Regions from separate parts of the Staphylococcus sp. Marseille-Q1834 genome, predicted to be linked through region 2. Evidence: predicted binding sites of a transcription regulator. Region 2 holds the regulator's gene; the other holds the start of a gene.
The links. Region 2 encodes NrdR, which represses ribonucleotide reductase genes. Its sites were predicted from a motif close to AACACNATATATNGTGTT; they were not measured.
Positions count from the first base shown of each region.

Region 1: nrdI (class Ib ribonucleoside-diphosphate reductase assembly flavoprotein NrdI) is a predicted target of NrdR. The motif match lies at 5,422-5,439, and genes of this name have one in related genera.

Region 1 covers NZ_CAKASN010000001.1:379,229-387,206, reverse strand. Annotated here, with positions in the region: gene LIX58_RS02020 (5' nucleotidase, NT5C type) at 1-435, shown strand, start outside; gene LIX58_RS02015 (diacylglycerol/lipid kinase family protein) at 507-1,436, opposite strand; gene LIX58_RS02010 (S-Cys-Gly-3M3SH uptake peptide MFS transporter) at 1,613-3,118, opposite strand; gene queF (preQ(1) synthase) at 3,421-3,921, opposite strand; gene LIX58_RS02000 (DMT family transporter) at 3,927-4,811, opposite strand; gene nrdI (class Ib ribonucleoside-diphosphate reductase assembly flavoprotein NrdI) at 5,684-6,082, shown strand; gene nrdE (class 1b ribonucleoside-diphosphate reductase subunit alpha) at 6,045-7,978, shown strand, end outside.
Region 2 covers NZ_CAKASN010000002.1:467,899-475,876, forward strand. Annotated here, with positions in the region: gene dnaI (primosomal protein DnaI) at 1-895, opposite strand, end outside; partial or broken gene LIX58_RS11450 (replication initiation and membrane attachment family protein) at 1,105-2,284, opposite strand; gene nrdR (transcriptional regulator NrdR) at 2,285-2,755, opposite strand; gene gap (type I glyceraldehyde-3-phosphate dehydrogenase) at 3,282-4,307, opposite strand; gene coaE (dephospho-CoA kinase) at 4,509-5,114, opposite strand; gene mutM (bifunctional DNA-formamidopyrimidine glycosylase/DNA-(apurinic or apyrimidinic site) lyase) at 5,133-6,005, opposite strand; gene polA (DNA polymerase I) at 6,021-7,978, opposite strand, start outside.

The sequences.
Region 1 (7,978 bases), on a different contig from region 2:
GTGGAATCATTAAATGGACAGAAATTGAAGCATGTTATTCCTGAACATGATGGTTTAGTGCGTGACATTTTACGTGCACCAGGTTTCTTTAGAAATTTACAAGTGATGCCACACGCACAAGAAGTTGTTGAGAAACTGACGGAGAAGTATGATGTCTATATCGCGACTGCTGCGATGGATGTGCCAACTTCATTTCATGACAAGTATGAGTGGTTACTTGAATTCTTCCCATTCTTAGATCCACAACAGTTTGTATTCTGTGGCCGTAAGAATGTAGTGAAAACAGATTATTTAATAGATGATAATCCTCGTCAGCTCCAAATATTCGAGGGTGAACCAATTATCTTTACTGCTTCTCATAATACTAACGAAGACCGTTTTAAACGTGTGAATGGCTGGAAAGATGTGGAAGCATTTTTCCTAGGAGAAGAATAAAAACAGCGATTAAGGTATGCAACAATGCAAGACATTGTAGGCTACCTTAATCGCTGTTTATTTTTAATCAGTTATTTGTTATTTTCATCGTCAGAGCAAGTAAGAATTTGAAGTGCTTGAGGCAATACATCGATTTCAATAGGAGTTTCTAAATTAATTTCTCCATCGATATCAACTTTCATTGTAGGTTCCGTTGATAAAGTGATATGAGAGCCTGGAATATGATCGATACCTTGCGTAATTTCATTCCAAGTCATACTATCTCTTTTCTTAAAGACATCATTTAGGATGCTAAAGCTTTGTTTATCGAATATGAAGCTATTTACTTTCCCATCTTGAGGAGAAAGGTCTGTCAGTGGAATACGTCCGCCTCCAATATTAGGTCCATTGGCAATAACAAGCATAGAAGTATTACCAGTATGTTCTTCTCCATCCACCGTTAACTTAAAGTCAAAATGTTCGGGATTCATTAGTGTTTTAACTGTTGAACCAATATAGCTTAATTTGCCAAAGATATCTTTACGGCCTTCTTGAACATTTTCGGCATTTTGCACGATTAAGCCTAATCCAACAAAGTTTAGTACGTACGTGCCATTCACTTTCATGACATCATATGTTTCAAGATGAGCATCAACTAATTGTTCACTCGCTTTTTCATAATCAGCATCTAGATTTAATGTTTTAGTGAAGTCATTAAATGTGCCTCCAGGGATGATACCCATTGGAATATTAAGGTCATTAGCCATCACACCATTGACCAGTTCATTCACCGTGCCATCTCCACCTAATATAAATACAATATCTACATCATCGCTATAAGCATGTGTTTTAATTTGTTCGCAATATTTAATAATATCGCCTTCGTTTTCACTTAATTGAATAGATAAGTGTTTACAAAGTTTAGTTAGAGATTTCGTTACTGCTCCTAAACCTTCGTATATATCTTTTAGGCCACTATGTTCATGGTAGAATAGTACGCCATGATTAAATTTTTGAGTCATATAAATGCCTACTTTCGTCTTAAAACTTCAATTATATACTAATACCCTAATTATATATATGCTAATTACATCTTTTGAAAATGAAGAAAAGTAATTCATATATAAAAGAAGGTTGAAACACATCTCTTGTTTCAACCTCACGAATAACTAATTTAATTTTACTGCAATAAATTGAATTAATGAATACCTTTCATCGCTTTAGAAATCTTAGGTGTGAAGGCTAGAATAATAATTGTAATCACAATAGCTACAGTACCTAAGAAAATAAAGTAGTTTGTTTGACCTAAAGGTTTAATTAATTTAACTAATGTACCGTTAAGTGCTTGTGCTGATGCATTTGTTAATAACCAAATACTCATCATTTGAGCGTTAAACGCTTTAGGCGCTAATTTAACGGCAGCACTATTACCAGTAGGTGATAAGCATAGTTCGCCGACTACACATACAACATATGATAGAATAACCCAGTTTACTGAGAAGTGAGTATTACCATAGCTCATACCAATAACACCCATTAAGATGTATGAAGCACCGGCTAATAATGTACCAATACCAAATTTAACTGGTAGACTAGGTTGGCGTTTACCCATTTTCAACCAAATTGTTGAAATAACTGGTGCAAATAATAAGATGAAGAGTGGGTTAATTGATTGGAACCAAGCTTCACCGAATTTTGTTTTCCAGCCAAATAAGTTCATTTGCATATCAGAACGTTCTAAACCATATATGTTTAACACGTTAGATCCTTGTTCTTGAATTGCCCAGAACAACATACCTAAGATAAATAATGGAATGAACGCTTTAACACGAGAACGTTCTACATCTGTAACGTCTTTACTGCGAATCATTGTTGTGAAGTAGATGATTGGTAATGCAATACCAAGTACAAGTACTGTATTACTGATTAAATCGAATGTTAATGTTTGAGTAAAGTATGTAACTAATAATATGATGACGATAATTGCTACAACGATACCAACGATTAAGCCGTATTTTCTTTTTTCTTCTGCTGATAGTGGGTTAGTTGGTTTCATACCCACTGTACCTAAATTTTTTCTATTGAAAAGCATGTACCATACTAAACCTAGTGCCATACCAATGGCTGCAATTAAGAATCCAGCATGGAAGTTTTTGATATCAATAAAATGTTGAAGTACGATAGGTGAAATTAATGCACCTAAGTTAACTGACATATAGAAGATAACAAAACCTGCATCCATACGTGTGTCATTTTCAGGGTATAAACGACCAACAATATTTGAAATATTAGGTTTCATTAAACCTGAACCAATAATGATAAAGAACATTGAAGAGAATAAGCCAAACATTGCGAATGGTAAGCTTAAACAAATATGTCCAATGATAATTAATACAGCACCAATCAATGTGGCACCACGTGTTCCTGTAAGTCTATCCGCAATCCATGCCCCTGGAATCGAAGACATATAAATAAGCGCGCCGTAAACAGACATAATAGACATAGCAGTCGTTTGATCTATACCTAATCCGCCATCTTTAAGTGCGAAATACATGTAGAAAATAAGCATTGCACGCATGCCATAGTAACTAAATCTTTCCCAAAATTCTACAAAGAAAAGTACGCCTAATCCTCTAGGGTGACCGAAGAATCCTTTCTGAGGTATGCTTTGAACTGCTTGTTCATGGGAAGTGTTTGTTGCCATAAGTATCCCAATCCTTTCTTTCCCTTAATGACTAAAATTTTTCTAAATAATATATATAATATCGAATAGAATTTCTTAAAAAATAAAAATTTTTAGAATTTTCAGTCAATTAATTGATACTAAATAAAATATTAAGAATAAGTTTTCTCAACGTGAATAGTCTTATTCTTATAGAATTTTAAATGATATTAATAAAATACGCTTTAATTCACTAATAGGCAATAGTAAATTTAAAGAAAATGTCTCAAAAATAAAAAAATTCCACTAAATTGTCGAACAATTTAGTGGAAGATTTACAAAATTTAACGATTATCTACTTTTTCAGGATACATATCGTGATTCATTAAACGATGTTCCGCCATTTTTTCATATTTCGAATTTGGGCGACCATAGTTTGTATATGGATCGATTGAAATACCACCACGTGGAGTGAATTTGCCCCATACTTCAATATAGTGCGGATCCATTAATTCGATTAAATCATTCATAATAATATTCATACAATCTTCGTGGAAATCTCCGTGATTTCTGAAACTAAATAAATATAATTTTAATGATTTAGACTCTACCATTTTTACATTTGGAATATATGAAATATAAATCGTAGCAAAATCTGGTTGTCCTGTGATAGGACATAATGATGTGAATTCTGGACAATTGAATTTTACGAAGTAGTCACGTCCTTGATGTTTGTTATCAAATGTTTCAAGCACTTCTGGTGTATAGTCAAATTCATATTTATTATTTTGATTACCTAATAATGTAATGTCTTGTAATTCATCTTTTTGACGTCCTTTAGTCAAATGACTCACTCCTTAGTATTAGTTTGTTGCTCAGGTAAAACCTTTTGGCGACGCGCCTTTTCAAACATATAGTAGCTAGCACCGATAATAATGACATAACCAATAACAGCGTAAAAGTCTGGTGTTTCTCCAAAAAGAATAAAACCGAATAATGCTGTAAAGATAATGGAAGCATAAGTAAAAATTGAAATATCTTTTGCAGGAGCGAAACTATACGCTAATGTTATTCCGATTTGACCAACTGCTGCAGAAAGGCCAGCGCCTAAAAGGTAAACCATTTGTATAGTCGTCATAGGCTCAAACGTTGCAATTGAAAATGGAATTAATACAACTACTGAAAATAGTGAAAAATAAAACACAATAGTATATGGTGCTTCTCTAGTACTTAATGCTCGGACACAAGTGTATGCAGATGCTGCAAAAATACCTGAAAATAGGCCAGCTAGTGACGTAATCATTGTAGATGAAAATTCAGGTTTAACTATAAACAACATACCAAAAATAGCTACAATCATTGCGACAATTTGATACTTGCGAACCTTTTCATTTAGAAAAATTAAACTTAATAATATCGTCCAAAAAGGATTCAGTTTCATTAATGTATCTGCATCACTTAGCACCATGTGATCAATGGCAAAAATATTTAATAAAACGCCAATGAGTCCTAATGTTGAACGAGAAATTAGAAGAGGTTGACTACTTAGCTTACCGAACATTGGCTGTTTATATTTAAAAATAAAAAATAATGGAATAAACATTGCTACAAAATTTCTAGCTAAAGATTTTTGAAAGACTGGTAAATCTCCTGCCAGTCTAAAAAATACTGACATGAAACTAAAACCAACTGCAGAAATTAAAATAGCAATAATTCCTTTAACTTTTGGATTCAAGGTTTATCGCCTCATTTATTTAAAAATTAACGTATATATAGTAGCATAATTCTTTTAAAATTGCATAAGCACTTGCAAACGTTATAAGAGCATAATATAATGAAAACACGAACATATGTTCTTTTTGTAGAAATAAGATATCATTCTGCTCTAAATTTATATGTTTCATTCGTGTTTTTAGTTTTAATGATTGAGAATTTGTGAAGTATTGCGCAAAATTTGTTGTATACATTAAAATTTCATTCTCAAGAACGTTGATAACTCAATGTTTAAAATTATCGATAAAAAATCAAGCGAAAACCCTCAGAAAATGAAAATAAAAATTTTTACTGAATTTAAGTTGGTGTAATGCACTTTGAAACGTTTTCCCGAACTTTTGTCACTAAATCTTGGCTTTTAATTACTAATGCGATTCGGTATAATGAAACACAGAATATAGTATTGATTTTAGAAATCAAACACAACATGTTGTGTTTGAAGAAAATAAAAGCATTATATGAATTGTTCATTTTAATAGAAATATCACACTGTTTTATGTGCTTTTTCTTGAAAAATCATACTATAAATCCGTACGAGCGAAATAAAATCATTATAAAGATGATTGAGTTTAAACACAATATGTAGTGGTTAAACAATGAAAGTCAGATTTGACTACTAAATCATTAACTTAAAAGAAAAGTGGAACTCGTAAAATATATTTAGTTGTTGTTTACGATAAGTTTCTTATACATAATAAGAAATTTTGAGTTTATCAACTTAGTAATTTAAAATGGAAAGACTGAAAAGATTTATTTGCAGTCTGAAGTTTTCTTATTTATTTAAGAGAACTTCTTTTTAATTCATTATCTAGATTGACGAAAGAGGGTGTTCCAATGAAAGTAGTTTATTTCTCATTTTCTGGAAATGTACGACGATTTATTAAACGTAGTGAACTTACAGATGTAATGGAAATAACTAAAGAGAATTGTAAGGACAATATTGAAGAGCCTTATATTTTAGTTACTGGAACAATTGGATTTGGGGAAGTACCTCAAGAAGTACAGTCATTTTTAGAAGTAAATCATCACTATTTACGTGCAGTTGCTGCCAGTGGTAATCGTAATTGGGGACAGAACTTCGCCAAAGCAGGACGCACAATTTCGGAATCTTACGATGTACCTTTGTTAATGAAATTTGAAGTACAAGGCACAAATAAAGATGTTATTGAATTTAAAGATAAGGTGGGGCATTTCAATGAAAATTATGGACGAGAAAAAGTACAATCATATTGAGCTAAATAATGAAGTGACAAAACGTAAAGATAATGGTTTCTTTGATTTAGAAAAAGATCAAGAAGCATTAAAAGTATATTTAGAAGAAATTCACGATAAAACAATATACTTTGATAGTGAAATAGAGCGTTTGCATTATTTAGTAGACAATAATTTTTATTTTAATGTCTTTGAACAATATAGCGAAGAAGATTTAGTAGAAATTACTGAATTTGCTAAGTCGATTAATTTCGAATTTGCTAGTTACATGTCAGCAAGCAAATTCTATAAAGACTATGCACTTAAAACAAATGATAAATCTCAATACTTAGAAGATTATAATCAACACGTTGCTATTGTTGCCTTATATTTAGCTGCAGGCAACAAACAACAAGCTAAACAATTTATTTTAGCGATGATTGAACAACGCTATCAACCAGCTACACCTACTTTCTTAAATGCTGGACGTGCTCGTCGTGGTGAATTGGTTTCATGTTTCTTATTAGAAGTCGATGATAGTTTAAATTCAATTAACTTTATCGATTCAACTGCTAAACAATTAAGTAAGATTGGTGGCGGTGTAGCAATCAACTTATCTAAATTACGTGCACGTGGTGAAGCCATTAAAGGTATTAAAGGCGTTGCTAAAGGTGTATTACCAGTTGCTAAAGCATTAGAAGGTGGCTTTAGCTATGCCGACCAATTAGGCCAACGTCCTGGAGCAGGTGCAGTTTACTTAAACATCTTCCATTACGATGTGGAGGAATTCTTAGATACTAAAAAAGTAAATGCAGATGAAGATTTACGTTTATCTACAATTTCAACTGGCTTAATCGTACCATCTAAATTCTTTGATCTTGCTAAAGAAGGTAAAGAGTTCTATATGTTCGCACCACATACTGTAAAACAAGAATATGGTGTGACGCTTGATGATATTGATTTAGAGAAATATTACGATGAGATGGTAGCTAATCCTAATATCGTTAAAAAGAAAAAAGATGCGCGTGAAATGTTAAATATGATTGCTCAAACACAATTACAATCTGGTTATCCATATCTAATGTTTAAAGACAATGCTAATAAAGTGCATGCTAACTCAAACATCGGTCAAATTAAAATGAGTAATCTATGTACGGAAATCTTCCAATTACAAGAAACTTCAGTTATCAATGACTATGGTATTGAAGATGAAATTAAACGTGATATTTCATGTAACTTAGGTTCATTAAATATTGTAAACGTAATGGAAACAGGTAAATTTAGAGATTCTGTACACACAGGTATGGATGCTTTAACAGTAGTTAGTGATGAAGCGAATATCCAAAATGCACCAGGTGTAAGAAAAGCTAATAGTGAATTACATTCAGTTGGTTTAGGTGTAATGAATTTACATGGTTATTTAGCTAAAAATAAAATTGGTTATGAATCTGAAGAAGCAAAAGATTTCGCCAATGTTTTCTTTATGATGATGAATTATTATTCTATTGAGCGATCAATGGAAATCGCTAAAGAACGCGGAGAATCATACCAGGATTTTGATAAATCAGATTATGCGAGTGGTAAATATTTCGATTTCTACACTAAAGAAGATATCACGCCTCAATTTGAGAAAGTACAACGCTTGTTTGAAGATTTAGATATTCCTACTGCTTCAGACTGGAAAGCATTAAAAGAACAAGTACAACAATACGGTTTATATCATGCTTATAGACTTGCTATTGCACCAACACAAAGTATTTCATATGTGCAAAATGCTACAAGCTCTGTAATGCCAATCGTTGATCAAATTGAACGACGTACTTATGGTAATGCTGAAACATTTTATCCAATGCCATTCCTATCACCAGAAACAATGTGGTACTATAAATCAGCATTCAATACTGACCAAATGAAATTAATCGATTTAATCGCTACAAT
Region 2 (7,978 bases):
CTAAATAATACGCATTCGTTAAACTCTTAATTCTTTCGACAATTCTAGCCGCTTTAGTTTGCTCAGCACCTTCACGTGTATTAGCTAAATGGTGCTCTAGTTCATCTAAATTTAAATTTGAAGAAAAGAATGTTGGTAGTTCATGCACCATGCGATAGTGAAGTAAAGGGCCAATAACTTCATCTCTTACCCATGGTGTCACTTCTTCAGCTCCAATGTCATCTAACATTAAAATATTAGCTTCTCTAATGCGTTGCAATTTTTTCTCATAACTTCCATCTTTGAATCCACTTTTTAATGTACGTATATATTCTGGAAGATAAACAATTGTAGATGGAACGTTTTTAGATTTTAATTGATTCGCTATCGCGCCTAATATAAACGATTTACCCGTTCCAAATGGTCCATGAATATATAGTCCTTTAACATTTTCCTTGTTCACTAACTTTTTACAAATATCATTAACCGCCATTGCAATATCTAAGCGATGTCTTCCGTTTGTATAAATATCTTTAACCTTCGCATTTAAAGTATCACGTTGCATATGATGAGCAGTAATGAGTTGAGAATTAATACGTGCCTCATCATGTTTAATTTTGCATGGACATTGTTTATATCTAATTTTTATGCGTTCATTTTCAATATAGAGTTCAGGTATATGCCCTTTAACGAAATTCGGACAATGTTCATAATCATGCCCATCATAATGCTTTTGTTGGTCTTTATACTCTTGTAGTATATTTAAATCATTATCAATCATTTTATTCGTCAATTCTGATTGATGCTGAGTTAAAAAATGTTTAACGTCTTCATCATTTAAAACTTGTTGCTTTATCTTAGCAATTCGGCGTTCTAATTCATTGTTTGTTCCAATGATACTACTAAAAGATTTCATCTAATCCTCCTCCCAGTCTTGAGCTAGTTGAGCACGAAAAGCTTCTCTATCTTTCTCAAGTTGTTCATCATTATCTTCTTTCTTAGTCGTTGATTGCTGTCCTCTATTTTGTAGCCATTTTGGTGTTTTCTCTCTTGAAACAATTTCACGATGTTTCGAATAGCGTCGACGTGACTGATTTGAATTATAAATTTTAGAAGAACTATCTTCATTTGTTTTTAGAGCATAATTATATGCTTGCTGAGCTGTTTTAATGCCTAACTTTTTCCAGTTTGAGGCAATCTCAAATATATAAGTTTTAGGAAGCTTCATATCATTTTTAAGCATGACAAATTGTAGCAGAATGTTAATAACACCAAATGACAATTTTTCGCGTTCTATTAATTCTTCAATCATTCTTTTTTGTTGTAAAGTTGGCTCAGATTCTGACCATGATGAAAGCATATCAATTGGACTCGTTTGTTCTAATAAATCAAACCATTCATTAGTAGATGTTTTATCATCTTTTAGCGCATTCTCATTTTGCGTCTCAGGTAATGATTGATGACTATCACTCGTTTTCACTTGCAATTCAGGAAGCTGCTGATTATGTTCTATTAAATAATAGGAACGAGCATGCTTTCTCATATCTTCAAAAGAAAGTTGTTGATTACTTGTAATTGAGTTCAGAATGATGCGTTTCATTGAATCTGGCGTTAAGCCGTATAATGTAGCTAACTGAATAATTAATTGACGTGCTTCTTTATTAAGAATTTCACTACTAATAAAATGCGTTTGCAACATTTCTTTTAGCATATCAAAATCAAATGTTTCATTTGATAAATCGATACCTGAATAACTAGATTCTTTGATTATTGGAGATGAATCTACACTTATATTATTTTGAGGCACTTTAAAAACATCGGTAAATTTACGTGTCACTTGTTGAAACCCTGCTAAATTAGGTTCATTCTTTTCAAAATAAGCTTTTAAACGCTTATATCTTTTATTATCTACTTCGTTGTATAGATAAACAGACAACATCGGATCATTAAAGAATTGATATGCTGTTGGTGGTTGAATGAGTTCATAAATAAAGAAAGATTGTTCATGACTATGTTTCACATACGTCTTAATTAAACCAATTGCTTCTAATGCATCCATGGACTTTCTAAACTCTAATAAATTGATCTTTAATTCGTTCATGATAGTGTAGTGCGTCAGTGCTTCACTTATTGATTCATTTACAAATTGATTCATGTAATGATAAACACCAATCGCTTGCGTACCAATTAGTGGAACATATAAACGATTTAGTATATCTAAATGATTATGATTAAAGAAAAAATAGCGATAAACTTCAAACCCATCGTGAGGTCTTAAACCATATTCATAAGATTGCAAACTCATTTATGAATCACTCCGTTTATTTTCATTCAATATACCTTGCATAGAGGCCAGTAATTGGTCTACATCTTTAAATTCTTTATACACAGAAGCGAAACGCACATAGGACACTTGATCCACATGCATAAGTAAATTCATCACATGTTCCCCAATATCTCTAGATGAGATTTCAGTATGACCTGTGTCACGCAATTGCCATTCAACTTTATTAGTAATATCTTCCAGTTGTTGATAACGTACAGGTCTTTTTTCACATGACCTTACAAGTCCATTTAATATTTTTTCTCTTAAAAATTGTTCACGTGTGCCATCTTTCTTCACAACTATAAGCGGACTAACTTCTATATGTTCAAATGTCGTAAAACGAGTTCCACAATTTTCACATTCACGTCTTCTACGAATTGCATTAGCTTCATCAGCATGACGTGAATCAACGACACGTGAATGCGTTGAATTACATTTTGGGCATTTCATATCTTTCACCCTCTTGAATAGATTATGCTTCATTATACTATAAATGCAATTGAGACAAAAGAAGTCGACTTATGAGCTATAATACCAAATCTGTATTTATTTCAACTAAAATTGGTATTATATATCTTAACCTTATTTATTTTACTTATATTGATGCTATACAATGTCCAATAATTGAAAATAAAAAATTTGTACTCCCTTAGATAACTATTCCAAACACTCTTAAACTTCAGATGAGTAAATATACCTTCAAAAGTTTACATAATAATTTTAAATTAAACTTAAATCTTATTAGTAGTTCTGAAGTGAGTGATGAAGTGTAGTTGTGCAGACGCCTAATAAAAAAAGTATCGAGTGATTCATACACAAGCCTTTTCCACCGAAAAAGCACCACTACTTAACAAATAAACACCTACCTAATAACTACAAATACATGTAAAAAATAAAACTGCCGGCAAAGATCAATACTTTGTCGACAGTCTGACTCATTTCCCTTATGAATAAGAATTGAGATTATTATATATAATTAGTTAGCAGGTACTGCATTTTCAGAAGCAATTAAATTACCAATTTGTTCAGCAACTTCAACTACTCTATTTGAGTAACCCCATTCATTATCATACCAAGCAATAACTTTAACTTTATTGTCACCCATAACGATAGTGTTTTGAGCATCAACAATAGCTGAGTTAGGATTAGTATTAAAATCAACAGATACTAATGGTGCGTCCTCAACATCTAAGATACCCTCTAAACCAGCATTACGGAATGCATCGTTCACTTCATCCACTGTAACGTTCTTCTCTAAATCAACAACTAAGTCTACTAAAGAAACGTTTTTAGTTGGCACACGTAAAGCAAGACCATGTAATTTACCTTCTACTTCAGGTAAAACTTCTTTTAATGCTTTAGCAGCACCAGTAGAAGTTGGAATGATACTTTCGTTACATGAACGCGCACGACGTAAGTCTTTATGTGGATTATCAATGTTATTTTGGTCGTTAGTAATAGCGTGAACTGTTGTCATTAAGCCATTTACAATACCAAATTTATCATTTAACACTTTTGCAACTGGACCAATACAGTTTGTTGTACAAGAAGCATTACTGAAAATGTCATATTCTTGAACATCTAATTTATCGTCATTTACCCCTTTAACAATCATTTGAACGTGGCCACCTTTTGATGGACCAGTTAATAATACTTTTTTAGCGCCAGCATTAATATGGCTGATTGCTTTATCTCCATGATTGAATTTACCTGTAGCTTCAATGACGATATCAATATCTAAATCTTTCCAAGGTAAGTTTTCTGGATTACGATCTGACACTAATTTAATATCATGACCATCTACACGGATACCATTTTCAATTGGTTCTACTTTTTTATCGTATCTACCGTGAGTTGTATCATAATTAATTAGATGCGCAATTGTTTCTGGTGGATAGCTAGCATTGATTGCTACTACGTTTAAGTTATCTTTATGTAATGCAATTCTTAATACCATTCTACCGATTCTACCCATACCATTAATTGCTATATTTGTTGACATTTAAAGCACCCCTTGATTGTTTGTTTATATGTTATACTTTATAAAATTAGTGTAACATAATTATTTGAATTTGAAAGCGTTTTCCACTAATTTAAATATTTTATTTTTATATAACTTTAATAAGTTTTAGTTATTAAAAAAATCTTAGCGAAAAGTGTTATGATTAATAACTTCTTTTTCACTAAGATTTGGGGCTTAAAATTATTCTTTATTTAAAAATCCTTGTTCAGTTAATAAATTTTCAACATTTTGTTTTAATTCAAGTTTGTCTCCAAGATTATCTATGACATGATCTGCCATTCTGCTTTTTTTATCAATTGAAATTTGACTATATACTCTTGCTTTAGCATCTTCCGCAGTCAAATTATTACGTTCCATTAAACGATCAATTTGAACACTTTCTGAAGTATATACTAACCAAACTTCATCTACTGTATCTTGTAAGTCATTTTCATATAGAAGCGGAATATCCATAATTACATTATGACCTTGTTGTAAATATTCATGTTTTTCTTCTTCCATAATTTCTCTTACAATTGGATGCACGATTTTATTTAATTCGAGGCGTTTTTCAGGATGATTGAACACGAGTTCTCCCATGTATTTACGATCCATTTCACCTTCTTCAGTAATTGCTTCCTCACCAAATTGCGCTCTAACTTGTTCTAGACCTTTTGAACCTTTAGCAACAGCTTTACGCGCTGCTATATCCGCATCTACAATTTTGAAGCCATATGCAGTTAAAAGTTCAGAAACTGTAGATTTACCTGTTGCTATACCACCTGTTAACCCAATCACTTTAGGCATAAATATCACCACTCATTTCTATTTCTGACACTGCGGGCAGAAATGACTATTTCTAGCTGCTACTACTTTTTGTTCTATGTCATGCCCACATACATTACATTTACTTTGTTTATACACATTTAAATGAAGTTGCATTTCTCCAGTTTTACCATCTGCATGTCGATAATCTGAAATGCTAGTACCTCCATTATCAATACCCTCTTTTAGAACTTCTTGAACATAATAGAACACCATTTTACGTTCAAGTTCAGTTGTATCTTTAACTTTTCTTGAAGGATGAATTCCCGCTCTAAACAGCGCTTCACACGCATAAATATTGCCACAGCCAGCGACAATCTTATGATCTAATAACATCTGTTTAATTGGCTTATTCTGTACTTTTTTTTGATTTAAATAATCTTTAAAATGTTCAAACGCTTCATCATCAAACGGTTCCGGCGCTATTTCTAAAAATGAAGGATAATCTTCAAAGGAAGCTAAATTACGAATTTCTCCAAATCGACGTATGTCTGAATAGACAAGCTTTTTGCCATTATCTAAGTGAAAAATAACATGCCAATGTTTTCTATAATTAGGTGTCGTTATTTCAGATAATTGATTAACGATGAAAACCCCACCTGCCATACCTAAATGGCTTAATAAAATACGTTCATTATTATTTTTCTCGATATTAAATACGATATATTTACTACGACGTTGAATTTTTTTTAATGTATAACCTTCACTATTTAAACAGAAACCATCTAGATTTATCCCTTTAATGATAGTTTCTTTACCTTGGCGTTTCCCTTCAATTACTTTTTTTGAAAAGGTTACACTTTTAATAGTAGCATTTTTAATATATGGTTCTATACCTCTTTTAACATGTTCAACTTCTGGTAATTCTGGCATTTCAATTTCCTTTCTCTATTTCGCATCATACCAAGTAGAGCCATAGTTTGAATCTACTTTTAAAGGTACATCTAAATCTAGTGCATGTTCCATTATGTCTTCTACAAACGCACTAAAATCTTCAATTTCATCTTTAGGTACTTCAAATATCAATTCATCGTGAACTTGAAGTAATAATTTCGCATGATAAGAAGTCTCTTTAACTTGCTTATCAAATTCAACCATTGCTAGTTTAATAATGTCAGCTGCGCTACCTTGTATTGGTGTGTTCATCGCAGTTCTTTCAGCAAAGCCTCTTAAATTAAAATTACGACTAGTAATATCTGGTATATATCTACGACGATGTAATAGTGTTTCAACGTAACCATTTGCTTTCGCATCTTTTACAATATCTGACATATATTGTTTTACACCCGGAAAACTAGCTAAATAATCATCAATAAATGCTTTGGCTTTTTTACGAGTTATTCCTAAACTTTGACTTAAACCATAGTCACTTATTCCATAAACAATACCAAAGTTAACAGCTTTAGCTTGACGACGCATTAAATCATTTACACCATCCGCTTCAACGCCAAAGACTTTCATAGCAGTAGCAGTATGAATATCATGACCATGAATAAACGCTTCCTTCATACTTTCATCTTGCGTAATATGAGCTAATACACGTAACTCAATTTGAGAATAGTCCGCTGAAAGTATGACACTGTCATCTGAGTTTGGTTTAAATGCACGACGAATTTTACGTCCTTCCTCAAGTCTAACAGGTATATTCTGTAAGTTAGGGTCTACTGATGACAAGCGTCCAGTTTGAGCTAATGTTTGATTGAAACGTGTATGAATACGTTTGTCATCACTAATTACTTTTTGTAATCCCTCAACATAAGTTGATTGTAATTTAGATAATTGGCGATAATCTAAAATATAATCTATGATTGGGTGTTCCCCTTGGAGTTGTTCTAACACATCAACTGCTGTAGAATAACCCGTTTTCGTCTTTTTAATGACTGGAAGTTTAAGCGTTTCAAATAATACAACACCTAGTTGTTTAGGCGAGTTAATATTGAATTCTTCTCCAGCTGCATTATGAATATTACTAATAAGTGTATCCAATTTTTCTTGAATTTCATGTTGCATTTGTTGTAAATCATTGACATCTGTATAGATACCTATCTCTTCCATTTCACCTAAGATGCGCGCAAGTGGAAGTTCTAAGTTCTGTAATAATTCTATTTGATTATGCGCTTCTAACTCTTTTAACATTAAAGGTTGTGATTCATGAATAGCTTCAGTTATAGAAGCGATATGAATGTTTAAAATTTCATCGTCAGGGATGCTACGTTTTTTACCTTTACCATATATAGAAATATCATCTTTTACATAATTTTGATGATAATGCGTTACAACAGAACGGACATCATCTATTGTTCTTGAAGGATCTATAATGTAACTTGCTAGCATTACATCAAATTGAATATTTTTAATATCTATATCTAATCTATGAGCTACGACATACGTTTTCTTAGCATCATAAACACTTTTGATCGTATTCTCATCTTCAAGCCATTTGATTAAATCAGGATAATCATTAATACTGTCAGCATTGATAACAATATGTTGTTCACCTGTATAGAAACCAAATTTTAATATTTCATCTTTTAAATAGTTTGAACCATCTATTTCAAAATGTATTACTGCTTCATCTAAATGCTTTAGATCGATATGTTCAAAAGTAGGTTCAATTTCAAATGTTCTATCTGAATTATCTTCAGTCTCAGGAACGTCGCTATCCATATCAGCAAGTAACTGCTTAAACTCTAATTTTTTAAATAACTCAATTTTATCTTTATTGTCTTCTTGATTTTTAAGTTGTGTATCTTCTAAATTTACTTCAATAGGACTTTCACAATTTATTGTCGCTAGGTCTTTACTCATTAATGCATCATCATGACTGTTTTCAAGTTTCTCTTTAA